2 regions of the Bariatricus sp. HCP28S3_A7 genome follow, and region 2 is predicted to be linked to the other one. Evidence: a T-box and tRNA genes for the amino acid it is inferred to sense, from the RefSeq annotation. Region 2 holds a T-box; the other holds one or more tRNA genes.
What was found. The T-box of region 2 lies ahead of proS (proline--tRNA ligase). A T-box ahead of a tRNA ligase gene usually reads a tRNA of that ligase, here a tRNA-Pro.

Region 1 (6,367 bases), on a different contig from region 2:
CGGATACCTCCGCATGATACGTACTTTCGCCTGCGTTCCTTTGTACATAGCTTCAAACAGATCCTTCTGCTCATAACATCCACTTTTCGTCAGTTCTTCAATCGTGAGCTGCGCACAATTCTCCCACAGGAACAAATACAGCTCTTTTTTATTATGAAAATAATAGAATAATAAAGACTTGCTGATTCCGGCTGCATCCGCAATCTCGCTCATTGGACTTTTCTTATAAGAATTTTCCGAAAACACCCGATAGCCGGCGTTGATGATCGCTTCCTGCTTTTCTATCGGAAGGGAAAAGAATTTCTCGTTCATGGCGTTCCTCCTTGGCTTCTCCGATTATTGACCGGTCCGGTTAATTACTATTATATACGATTGACCGATTTTGAGAAGGCCCAATTTATTTCCAGAATCCGGTCTTTCATTACATCTGCTTTATATTTTCCTACTGTTTTTCTTGTGGCGATGTTCTGACGATTCAGGTTCGTCAGACAGATTTTATCATCATCGATCAGGTCAAAAGCTCCCACGCCACTCCTTACCAGCGCTTCGCACACATATCCTCCCACACCTCCGATTCCGAATACTGCCACTTTCGCCCCCGCAAGTCGTTTCATTGCTTCTTCTCCCAACAGTAACTGTGTCCTTGAAAATTGATTTATCATTGGCTTGTCCCCTCAAATATAATTTTACAGATTTGCGACAAATATGCAGCATTTTAATCCTCCTACGATTCTCTACATCGAACACAACAACATGTTACATACCGTCCCTGATACGATTGAAAATAACGTATTATGTTTCCACTTGTAGCTAATCACCGTCACCACTGCCGCAATCAGTTCCGGTACTCCGGTCCCTCTCCAGTCTGTTACTGCACTTTTCAGACAATACACAATCAATACCGCCATAATTGCAGAAGGCAGGATTTTTCCAAGATAGACCAGTTCTTCCGGCATCTTTCTTCCATCGCGGAAAGCCACGAACGGCAGAGCGCGAAGTGAGAATGTTATAACGGCAGATACCAGAATTGCAAGAATAATCTCATTTTTATTCACTCTCCACTCCTCCGTTTACGTACAACCAGTAGCATGCCCGATATAATAAGTAATGAGGAAAGTATAAAATTTCTCTCTCCGATTGTAATCAGACAAATCAATGCCACTGCCAGACCCGCCAGAGCAGGCAGATGGTTATCCGCCTTCTCCCACTGGTCTATAAAGATGATAATAAATAAGGCCGTCATGCAAAAATCAATCCCTTTCAGATCAAACGGAATCACCTGCCCCAGGATTCCCCCCGTAACAGCGCCAATCATCCAGTAACATCGGGAGAGCAATGCAATCAGGAACATGGTATCTTCTTTTTCTTTCCCTTTTGAGTCAAGAGTCAGGTTAACCGCATAAGTCTCGTCTGTCATGGTGTGGATCATATACAACATTTTCTTCCCCATTTCTCTGAATTCATCCACAAATGTCAGACTATAGAATACTTGCCGGCTATTCATCAAAAAAGCCATCAATGCGATGGTAAGAATAGAAGCGCCACTGCTCAAAAAAGTAATCGGAAGGAACTGAAACGCCCCTGTATACACCGTCATACTGATGAACAATGCGTAATACCATTTAAATCCTGCCTCTTCCATCATGATTCCATACGCCATACTGACAAACAGATAACTGAACATGATTGGTATGGACTTTATAAATGCATTTTTCAGGATTTCTTTTCTCAATTTAACACTTTCCCTCTCTCTTTTAATGTTACTTATCTTCACAATATTCCCCGAATCCGTTCAAGGCATTCCGTGATTATTTTTCTTGGAGCTGCAACATTTATCCTCTGAAATCCTCTTGCCTGCTTCTTCATAATCTCATAGCCGGGATGTTCCGGCAGACCGGGATAATACACGTTTTTCACACAACTTTGTTTCTTCAGCCAAACAGCTATTTGAATTGCATTTTCCTGTGATTTCTCCATACGTATTCCAAGTGTTTTAATTCCTCTCAGAAGCAACCAGCTATCAAAAGGCGAAAGCCCTGCCCCTGTAGTCTTTATAATAAAACGAAGTCTCTCCTGTATTTCTTCGTTGTTCGTTACAACAAATCCTGCAAGTGTATCATTATGTCCTCCCAGAAACTTTGTCCCGCTGTGTATTACAATATCAGCTCCAAGTTCCAATGGGTTTTGAAAATATGGTGACAAGAATGTGTTATCCACAATCAACAATAAATGATGTTTCTTCGCTATTCCGGCAATGTAAGATATATCTGAAACATTCATCATCGGATTCGTAGGCGTTTCTATATATATGGCCTTCGTGTTTTCCCGAATGGCCCCCTCTACATCTTCATTAGAACAATCCAGAAATGTAAATTCATAATGATTCTTTTTAGAGACATTATCAAACAGTCGAATGCTCCCACCATACAGATCTGATTCGACAACCAAATGATCACCGGGCTCAAACAGCTCCATCAATAGTGTAATCGCATCCCGTACTTTTCCCAACACCCGGGTGTGCGTAAGTTGATGTCTGATATATTGGATAACTTATCGCACCATAGTTTTCTGATTTCCCTTCTGTTTCTTTTAAATGAAGACATCTTGTATTGATCCCTCTGTCCATACTTTCCTCTCTCCTAAAAGTCATTTTTTCATATTTTCTGTAAGGTCTTATCATTTTTTTACCATTCCAATGAATATAAGTTTACCATATATAAATGTCACTGCCTAATCCAGATATATTATTACGATATATAGGAATAAACTATAGCAAAGCAGCAGCATGAAGAAACTCTCTTCCTCATGCTGCTGCTTTGTGGTAAGTGGTGAACCCCACCTTTATTCATTTTCTTTTTTCATGAGATCATTCTCTCATGGAGTGGAACTTCGATATAAAATCATGCCAATGGGCGCTGGTCGTGGCAAAAGAAACGTCCCTACTATCTAAAAAACCACAAAACCTGCGTCTTCAAGTTTTGTGGTTTAAAAAATCGGAGTGACAAGATTTGAACTTGCGACCTCTACGTCCCGAACGTAGCGCTCTACCAAGCTGAGCCACACTCCGATGTGTTTCGGATATTCTTTTCAGAATATCCTTTTCCCTTATTCAATTAAGGAGCTACGGATAGAGGACTCGAACCTCTACTAACAGAGTCAGAGTCTGCTGTGCTGCCATTACACCAATCCGCATTATCTGGTGTTTGTTAGCCGCTCTCATCAGCGAACAATGTTATTATACCAGAACTTCCATGAAATGCAACCCCTTTTTTTATTTTTTTTAAAGAAAGTTTTCTTGTGTTTTTTCTTTCTTTTTTCAGACATTTCACATCTGCTTTTTTCTGTACCAGTTCAGCATTCCAAGGGCCAGAATCAGGCAAACTGTTTCTGCCAAAAGCGGTGACCACCAGATTCCTTCTCCGCCGAACACAGCCGTCAGAATCACCAGACTTCCCACCAACGCAACCAGGCTCCTCGTCAATGATATTGCCGCTGCAAATCCTGCCTTTTCGATCGATGTAAAATACCCGCCAATCACTACATTATATCCCGCCAGCAGAAAGGACAGGATAAAAACGCGAAACACTCGCACAGTATACGCTATGAGCTGCGGATTGTCGTTTTCCAGGAATACTTTTACAATTCCTTCTGCTCCCAGATAGCAGCCTGCCGTTGATACACCCGAAAATACCATAGCCGCCACAATCCCGTATTTCAGAAGCTTCTGATACTTTTTCCGCTCCCCTTTACCATAATAATAGCTGATCAGCGGCTGTGTTCCCTGAGCGATTCCGGTCATTGACATCACCACAATCGTATTCACGTAGGAAATGATCGTATAACTTACCAAGGCTTCTTCTCCGATAAATGCCAGTATGGCCTGGTTAAAGAAGAAGATGATCATTCCACCCGAAAACTCCGTAATGCCGGACGCGAACCCATTCTGTATCTGACGCCATATAACCGCAAAGCTGAACCGGAATCCGGCAAAGCGGATCGTTCCTTTGGGCCCGAGGAAATGCTTTAGATACAGTACAATGACAGCAGCCTGAGAAAGGCCTGTTGCCCAAGCTGCTCCCCGTACGCCCTGGTTCCATCGTATTACCATAAGATAATCCAGAATGCAGTTTAGAACTGCACCGCTGGTAACATAAATCGTAGCCAGCTTCGGATACCCATCTGTCTTGATCAGAGTTTCAAAAGAATACGAAAGCATGTACGCAATCGCAAATGGCGCGATTGTACCAATATATTCCTTCGCATAGGGAAGAATCGTATCCGTTGCCCCCAGGAATCTTGCAAATGGTTCCAGAAAAATCAGAACCAGCGCTGTTACAATTACCGCCAGCACACAGAGAACCACTATGTTCTGGGTAAACACCTGATTCGCCCTCTCTTTTTCCCCCTTTCCCAAAGATATTGCAACGATTGTAGAATTTCCTACAGCAAATAACAACGAAATTGAAAATAATCCTACCGAAAATGGCATGGATATATTGACTGCCGTAAGCGCCACTTCCGAAACTCCTCGTGCAACAAAGATTCCGTCCACCATCGTATATAAAGAGAATACACACTGTGCGATAATCGACGGAATGATAAATTTCAAAAAATCTGTCTTTAGCGACTTGCCTTCCAATTGCATAAAACAAAAACCTCTACTTTCATACGCTTCCTTTTCAGATTAAACCTTGGTATAATACTAAGGTCAACCCGTTTTTGCAAAATGTTTTAATTTTTTTCTGTTCTCAATAAAAGGAGTCACTTATGAAACAATACTATACGATCGGTGAAATTTCAAAGATTTATCAGATTGGTACAGATTCTCTGCGTTATTATGAAAAACTTGGAATTTTATCTCCCAGAAGAGGGGCAAATGGATACCGGATCTACGGTCTTGATGATCTTTGGAAACTGAACGTCATACGCGATCTGCGCCGTTTAGACTTTCCGATGGAAAAGATCCGGAATTATATGCAGAACCGGAGTATAGAGTCCACCCGAACGCTCCTGGAGGAAGAATTAGGGCTCATAGAAGAACATATGAAGGCTCTGGAAAAACTGAAAGAAAATGTTTCCGAACGGTTATCCACCTTGGAAAAAGCTACCCGCCAGCCACTTGACACCGTAATACTTAAACATTTTCCCAAGCGTAAATGCCATATTCTCAACCACCTTTACCATACGGACGAAGAAATGGATATGCTCATCAAGCAACTGATGAATAAGGATAAAAATCACCTGTACATTATTGGCAATAATCGAATCGGCTCATTTCTTCCTCTTGAAGATGCAACCCAAAATCGTTTCGGAAACTATGCCGGGGTATTCATTATTGATCCGAACGGAACGGATGAACTGGACGAAGGGGACTATCTCTCCGTCTGTTATCAGGGCAATTCTCACCAACACAAGTCTTATTTTCCTATGATACAAGAATATGCTGATAAACACCATCTGATTTTATCCGGTGATCTTCTTGAGTTTTTATGGATTGACATTCACCAGTCCGCGAATTACGGGGAACACATTACGGAATTACAGATAAAAGCAGAAGCCTCCAAAAATACAGAGCGTGCCTGCAGCAAATTGTAACCAAATGTCAAAAGCGCAAATTACTCTCTACCTTCACGTATCTGTGAATCAAAAAGTAATTTGCGCTCATATATTTTAACAATTCGAAGTTCAGCCCTGAAGTATCATTTTACATTGCAGTATATTTCTTTCGGACTGTATATCCAATGGCACCAAGCCCTGCCGCACAGAAATTATTGATTACTACAGCGTATGTCTCAACCGGGTCAAATGCTCTTCCGTTCACACTCTTAATCGTAACACGATTAATTCACATCCTTTGAGACGTTCCACAGTATCGCATCTGTGATCAGATCGCCAAGATTTGTCTCACTGTCTCTGTTTCCCTGTGGCGCCCGTTCTCCATTCAGATCGGTTTCCGTTCTGGCAAATACTTCTCAGTAACCCTCGTCTTTTTTGTCTGTCCTTTTCGATAATTGGATCTCCTTTCCTTTTTGCACCTTGCATGCACAGTAAAACATATGCCGCATCTTGCACATTAACAGAGTAAATATATCAAGTGACAGATAAAAACACATAAATTCTATGTAATATTATTGTAAAATGTGGCCAGGGGTACGTCCCCTGGCCACTCTTACTAAATACTCTGAATTCTCTTAATTGCTTCCAGTGTGTTTTCATAGCTTCCGAATGCGGTCAGACGGAAATATCCTTCTCCGCTCGGTCCGAATCCGGATCCCGGTGTGCCTACCACATTCGCTTTCTCAAGCAGGTAATCGAAGAACTCCCATGAAGTCATATTGTCCGGTGTCTTCAGCCAGATGTACGGGGA
Region 2 (6,367 bases):
TCACTTTCTGATCCAGATCCTGCAGACCGTCAAAAATATCTACCAGCCCGGCCTCCTCATTATATGCCATGGCATTGATCGTAAAATCCCGCCGTTTCAGATCTTCTTCCAGACTGCGTGTAAACTGAACTTCTTTGGGATGTCTGCTGTCTTCATATTTACCGTCTATCCGATAAGTCGTCACTTCAAAGCCTTCTTTCTCCAGAAGTACCGTGATCGTCCCATGTTCAATTCCGGTATCAAAGGTACGTTCAAACAACGCCTTTGTTTCCAAAGGCGTTGCTGATGTTGTTATATCCCAGTCCTGCGGATCCCGTCCGAGGATACTGTCCCTGACACAGCCTCCTACGGCATATGCCTCGTACCCGTGATCCTGTAAAGTTGTAATAATATGATGCACCTTGTCAGGTAATTGAATCTTCATATTTCTTTACATTCACCTGTTCTTTATACTATCTTAATATGCCTTGCCGAAATAAACCATATGTTTCGCAGGTTTACCGCAATAAATACATGTGTCACTGATCGGATCTTCTTTGCAGATGCATCTTGAAGATGCGCCGCCGGTCTCGTATTTGATCTCGCCCTCGCACTCTTCGCTTCCGCACCACATTGCTTTGATGAATCCACGGTTTTCATTGAATTTCTCTTTCATTTCATCCATGGTCACCGCTGTATCAATATGGCTGTCAAGGAATGCTTTTGCCCGGTCATACATGTCTTTCTGGATCGTTTCCAGAATTTCTCCGAGTCTGGTTGCAATTTCATCGATCGGAACAATAATCTTCTCACGTGTATCGCGGCGTACAACGACAACCTGTCCCTGATCGATGTCTTTCGGTCCGATTTCAATACGGGTCGGAATTCCAAGCATTTCCTGCTCACTGAATTTCCATCCCGGGCTCTTCTCGGAATCATCGATCTTCACACTGTAGCCGGCTTTCGCTAATGTATCAACCAGTTCATTCGCTTTTTCGAGTACACCTTCCTTATGCTGTGCGATCGGAATCACTCTCGTCTGAACCGGAGCAATTCTCGGAGGCAGTACGAGTCCGCTGTCATCACCGTGTACCATGATGATCGCACCGATAATACGTGTGGAAAGTCCCCATGAAGTCTCATATACACTGTGAAGTTCATTATTCTTATCCAGATACTTGATGTCAAATGCATCCGGGAAGCCGCTTCCGAAGAAATGGCTGGTTGCAGACTGAAGTGCCTTTCCGTCATGCATCAAAGCTTCTACCGTATAGGTGTCCTGAGCACCTGCGAATTTCTCGCTCTCTGTCTTAGGACCTGATACAAACGGAATCGCCAGAGAATCCCGGATAAACTCCTGATATACTCTGAGCATAGTAAGTGTTCTTTCCTCAGCCTCCTCATAAGTCGCATGAATCGTATGGCCTTCCTGCCATAAGAACTCTCTGGAGCGAAGGAACGGTCTGGTTGTCTTCTCCCATCGAAGTACAGAGCACCACTGATTCCATACCTTCGGCAGATCACGATAGGACTGCACGGTTCTTGACCACAGATCGCAGAACAAGGTCTCAGAAGTCGGGCGAATACACATTTTCTCCTGAAGGCGTTCCATTCCTCCCTTTGTTACCCATGCTACTTCCGGTGCAAATCCTTCGATATGGTCACTCTCTTTCTGCAACAGATTCTCCGGAATCAATACAGGAAGATAAACATTCTCTACACCTGTTTCTTTAAATCTCTTATCCAGGTCAGCCTGAATCTTTTCCCAAATCGCATATCCGTTCGGCAAATAATTCAAACATCCTTTCACGCTGGAATAATCACAAAGTTTCGCTTCACGAACCACATCCGTATACCACTGTGCGAAATCTACATCCCGCGAAGTAATTGATTCTACAAATTTCTTTTCTTTTGCCATGTCAAACCTCTCCTCTTCTATTTTTTGATCTGTTTCAGGGGTGCAGTATAACTGGCATTCAAGATAAAAACGCCGGTTCTCCCGCCCCTGACAAAAGGGACCGGAAAACCGGCGGTACCACCCTGATTAACCGTCTTACATGGTAAAACAGTTCACTTCATTTCCCGTTAACGCCGGGTGCGCTGTATTTTCATACAGGAACTCCAAGGCAGGTTCTATATCTTCCATGTAGTTTCCTTGCAGCAGACGGAAACCTCTCTGTGCCACTTCCAATATATACTAATCCTCTTCACAGTCCACGTGTCTATCGCTTCTTTTCAGATACTCAGAATTTTAATTGAGATTTCTATATTTGTCAACCCGTCTTTGCAGATTTTCCCACAGTTATCTCACATAAATATAAGCAAAATATACTGCATACAGCATTAAAAAGAGCACACCCTCTTTCTTTGACAATTCTTTACGGCTTTTCGCACAGATCAGCGCAAATACACTAAATACGATCAGTATGAACATATCATATATTGCATTGATATCTACCGTGATGGGGCAGATTGCAGAACTTGCTCCAAGAATCAGAAGTATATTAAATATGTTCGAACCGACTACATTTCCCAGAGCGAGATCATTTTCTCCTTTTTTTGCCGCAACCATGGATGTCACAAGTTCCGGCAGGGAAGTCCCCATCGCAACGATCGTCAGACCAATAAAGGTCTGGCTCAGTCCAAACCGTACTGCAATCTCCGTAGCCGAATCTACAACCAGATCTCCTCCCAGAACGATTCCGGCAATTCCACCGATAATAAAAAGTGCACTTTTTGCCGGAGTCATGACTGCATAATCCTCAACCGGCATCGCATTCCGTGCTCTCAATGCCTCCTTGACCTGGAGAACCAGGAACAGTACAAACATGATAAGAAGGATCACACCACTCACTCTTCCGAGCACAAATTCACCTTCGCCTGCAAGGATTTGACTGAAAGCGAACCTTGTTGTCATCAAAAGCATCACTGCAGTTATAAGGATAGAGAACGGAAATTCTTTCTTAAGCACACTATCTGTAGCCCGAAGCGGCTTCATCAACGCACTACAGCCAAGTACAATCAGAAGATTAAACATATTGGACCCTAAGACATTACTTACAGCAAGTGAATTTTGTCCTTTCAACGCTGCAGTTATACTCACAGACGCCTCCGGCATACTGGTTCCAAATGCCACAACAGTAAGTCCGATGATAATCGCAGGCACTTTCAGAATTTTCGCCACGCTGGAACTTCCTTCCACAAAAAAATCTGCTCCTTTAATCAACAAGACAAATCCCAGAATCAATAAAACATAGACCATACTTTTTCCTCCCATTTTTATCATATATTTTGGCGGTGCTGAGTTTTGTGTTTTGAGTCGTTTTCTGAATACAGCAATGTATTTTAGGCAAATAAAAAAGACTTTTTATTGCAAACCCCTGCACCTGTGGCATAAAATTGCAATAAAAGTCTCGCTAATTGACAATACGAACCGGATTATGTTTAAATAATCGTGATGACGATTTCGTATCACACTGAATTCGGCAATGAATTTCCTGACAAAACGAATCAATGGAAGCTACTCCCTTTTACTGGAGATAAGTGTAACTTCCTTTTTTTCAAAAGTCAAGCAAAAAAATTCTTCGGAGGAAAATTATGGAACATCTCAATATATTATATGAAGATAAAGACATCATTGTCTGTGACAAACCTGTAGGGATTCCGGTACAGACCCGCAAACTCGGACAGGCTGATATGGAAAGCATTCTGAAAAATCATCTTGCATCCACATCGTCCGGCTCCAGGGCGCCTTATCTGGCCGTGATCCACAGACTGGACCAGCCCGTATCCGGTCTCATGGTTTTTGCTAAAAACCCTAAATCAGCTGCTGAACTGAGCCGACAACTAACGGGGAGCGGATTCTGTAAGGACTACCACGCTGTATGCTGTGGCACATTGCCAAATTCCGTCGGAACACTGGTCGATTATCTTGTAAAGGATGGAAAGACCAATACTTCCCGCGTCTGCTCCAAAGATACACCTCAGGCAAAGCGCGCAGAGCTCTCTTATGAAGTCATTGATACGCAGCACATGGGGAATGGCGATACACTGACCACGGTAACTGTGCACCTGAAAACAGGACGGCATCATCAGATCCGCGTACAAATGGCACACGCAGGTGCTCCTCTTTGGGGGGATAATAAATATAATCCGCAATTTGTCCAGACACGAGGATATACTCCTATTTCCCTCAGAGCATATCACCTCAGTTTCCGACATCCTGCAACCGGGAAACAGATGAATTTCACTTTAGAGCAGCCGCAGGGGACTGCCAGTTGATCCGCTTCCTCTTGTCCTTGACATGCCATTTTACCTCCTCTGTCTTTGAAACTCAGTATAAAGAATGCTACATATTAATAAATAGCACAATTAATGCTTTTTTTTGCACTTTCCATGCTTTCGATTTGCACTATCTTGTTTTTTAGTATTTCTTTTGATACATTTATCATATGAAAGTACAAAATACTGATAAGTTTATTGGAAAGGGGAAAATTATGAAAATCTACAAAACCAAAAATTATGATGCTATGAGCCGTACTGCTGCCAATATTATTTCAGCACAGGTAATTCTGAAACCGAACTGTGTTTTAGGGCTTGCTACCGGTTCTTCACCAATCGGGACTTATAAACAATTGGTTGACTGGTACAATAAGGGGGATATCAATTTTTCACAGGTTACTACTGTGAATCTGGATGAATATAAGGGACTTACGCGTGATAATAACCAGAGCTACTACTATTTCATGCATGAGAATCTGTTTGATCATGTAAATATCAAAGCTTCTTATCTTCCGGATGGCACAAAAGAAGACGCCACGGAAGAATGCCGTCATTATGAAGAGATCATCCGTTCCCTGGGAGGAGTGGATCTTCAGCTTCTCGGTCTTGGTCACAACGGACATATCGGATTTAATGAACCGGCTGATCATTTTCCAAAGGAAACCCACTGCGTAGACCTTCAGGAAAGAACCATCGAAGCCAACAAACGCTTTTTCGCATCCATCGATGATGTTCCGCGGCAGGCATACACCATGGGAATCGGCACGATCATGAATGCCCGTAAAATTCTGATTATTGTGAGTGGAGAAGATAAATCGGAAATTGTTCGCGATGCTTTCTTCGGGCCAATCACTCCGCAAGTACCGGCTTCTATCCTTCAGCTCCATCCGGATGTATCACTGGTCGCAGATGAGGCTGCTTTATCCAAAATACCACAGTAACATCTGTTCCATACATTAGAAAGAAGGCTGAATAATAATTATGATTATCAGAAATGCACTTGTTTACAGAGAAGATAAAACATTTTCCAGGCAGGATATTCGAATTACAGATGGAGTGTTTGCGGATATCTGCCCTTCCTTAATACCTGCCGAAACTGAATCCGTTCTGGATGCAGATGGGCTTTATGCCATCCCGGGACTAATCGATATCCATTTCCATGGATGCATGGGACATGATTTTTGTGACGGTACTGTAGAAGCGATTGATGCAATCACTCGCTATGAAGCTTCTTGTGGTGTCACATCCGTCTGTCCTGCAACCATGACGGTGTCCCCGGAATTGCTTGCTCAGGTTATGGATGCAGCACGTACCTATAACGAATCACCTGCCCGTCCGGGACAGTCTTCTCTTGTCGGTATCAACATGGAAGGGCCTTTTATAAGTGAAGCCAAAAAGGGGGCTCAGGCTGCCGAACATATCCGGCTTTGTGACGAAGCGCTTTTCAACAGTCTTCAGGAACGTTCAGGCGGTCTCATCAAGCTGATCGATATTGCCCCGGAAAATGAGGGCGCAATGGAATTCATCGATGCGCTCCACGACAGAGTTACCATTTCTCTGGCACATACTACTGCAGATTATAAGACCGCCAAAGAAGCCTATGACCGTGGTGCCAGACATGCCACCCATCTGTACAATGCCATGCCTCCCTTCACGCACCGTGCTCCGGGAGTCGTCGGTGCCGCTTTCGACAGTCCGCACTGCCGTGCCGAGCTGATCTGTGACGGTGTGCATATCCATCCGTCTGTCGTCAGGGCTACCTTCCGGCTGTTTGGCGATGACCGCATGATCCTGATCAGTGACAGCATGCGTGCCGCCGGAATGGAAGACGGTCAGTATACACTTGGCGGACAGGATGTTGCTGTAAAGGGGAAATACGCCACACTTGTCAGCGATGGTGCTCTTGCCGGTTCCGTAACCAATCTGATGGACTGCATGAGAACCGCTGTCAAAGAAATGCAGATCCCTTTGGAAAGTGCCATTGCATGTGCCACCATGAATCCGGCAAAAGCAATCGGAATCTATGACCGTTACGGAAGCATTTCCACCGGAAAAATTGCCAATCTGGTACTTCTGGATCAGGATCTGAATCTCAGTCAAGTCATCA

Region 1: it encodes a tRNA-Pro, which carries the amino acid that the T-box ahead of proS (proline--tRNA ligase) is inferred to sense. The anticodon was not compared.

The regions. Positions count from the first base shown of each region.
Region 1 is NZ_JBQHSG010000004.1:61,472-67,838, forward strand. Features, by position in the region: gene ACTNA4_RS03995 (TetR/AcrR family transcriptional regulator) at 1-312, opposite strand, end outside; partial or broken gene ACTNA4_RS04000 (tRNA threonylcarbamoyladenosine dehydratase) at 396-662, opposite strand; gene ACTNA4_RS04005 (branched-chain amino acid transporter permease) at 735-1,055, opposite strand; gene ACTNA4_RS04010 (AzlC family ABC transporter permease) at 1,052-1,732, opposite strand; partial or broken gene ACTNA4_RS04015 (trans-sulfuration enzyme family protein) at 1,843-2,626, opposite strand; tRNA gene ACTNA4_RS04020 (tRNA-Pro) at 2,994-3,067, opposite strand; tRNA gene ACTNA4_RS04025 (tRNA-Gln) at 3,122-3,192, opposite strand; gene ACTNA4_RS04030 (MATE family efflux transporter) at 3,326-4,645, opposite strand; gene ACTNA4_RS04035 (MerR family transcriptional regulator) at 4,768-5,595, shown strand; gene ACTNA4_RS04040 (LL-diaminopimelate aminotransferase) at 6,173-6,367, opposite strand, start outside.
Region 2 is NZ_JBQHSG010000006.1:123,342-129,708, forward strand. Features, by position in the region: gene ACTNA4_RS06380 (CCA tRNA nucleotidyltransferase) at 1-424, opposite strand, end outside; gene proS (proline--tRNA ligase) at 458-1,897, opposite strand; T-box leader at 1,990-2,199, opposite strand; gene ACTNA4_RS06390 (calcium/sodium antiporter) at 2,282-3,241, opposite strand; gene ACTNA4_RS06395 (RluA family pseudouridine synthase) at 3,577-4,260, shown strand; gene nagB (glucosamine-6-phosphate deaminase) at 4,476-5,201, shown strand; gene nagA (N-acetylglucosamine-6-phosphate deacetylase) at 5,242-6,367, shown strand, end outside.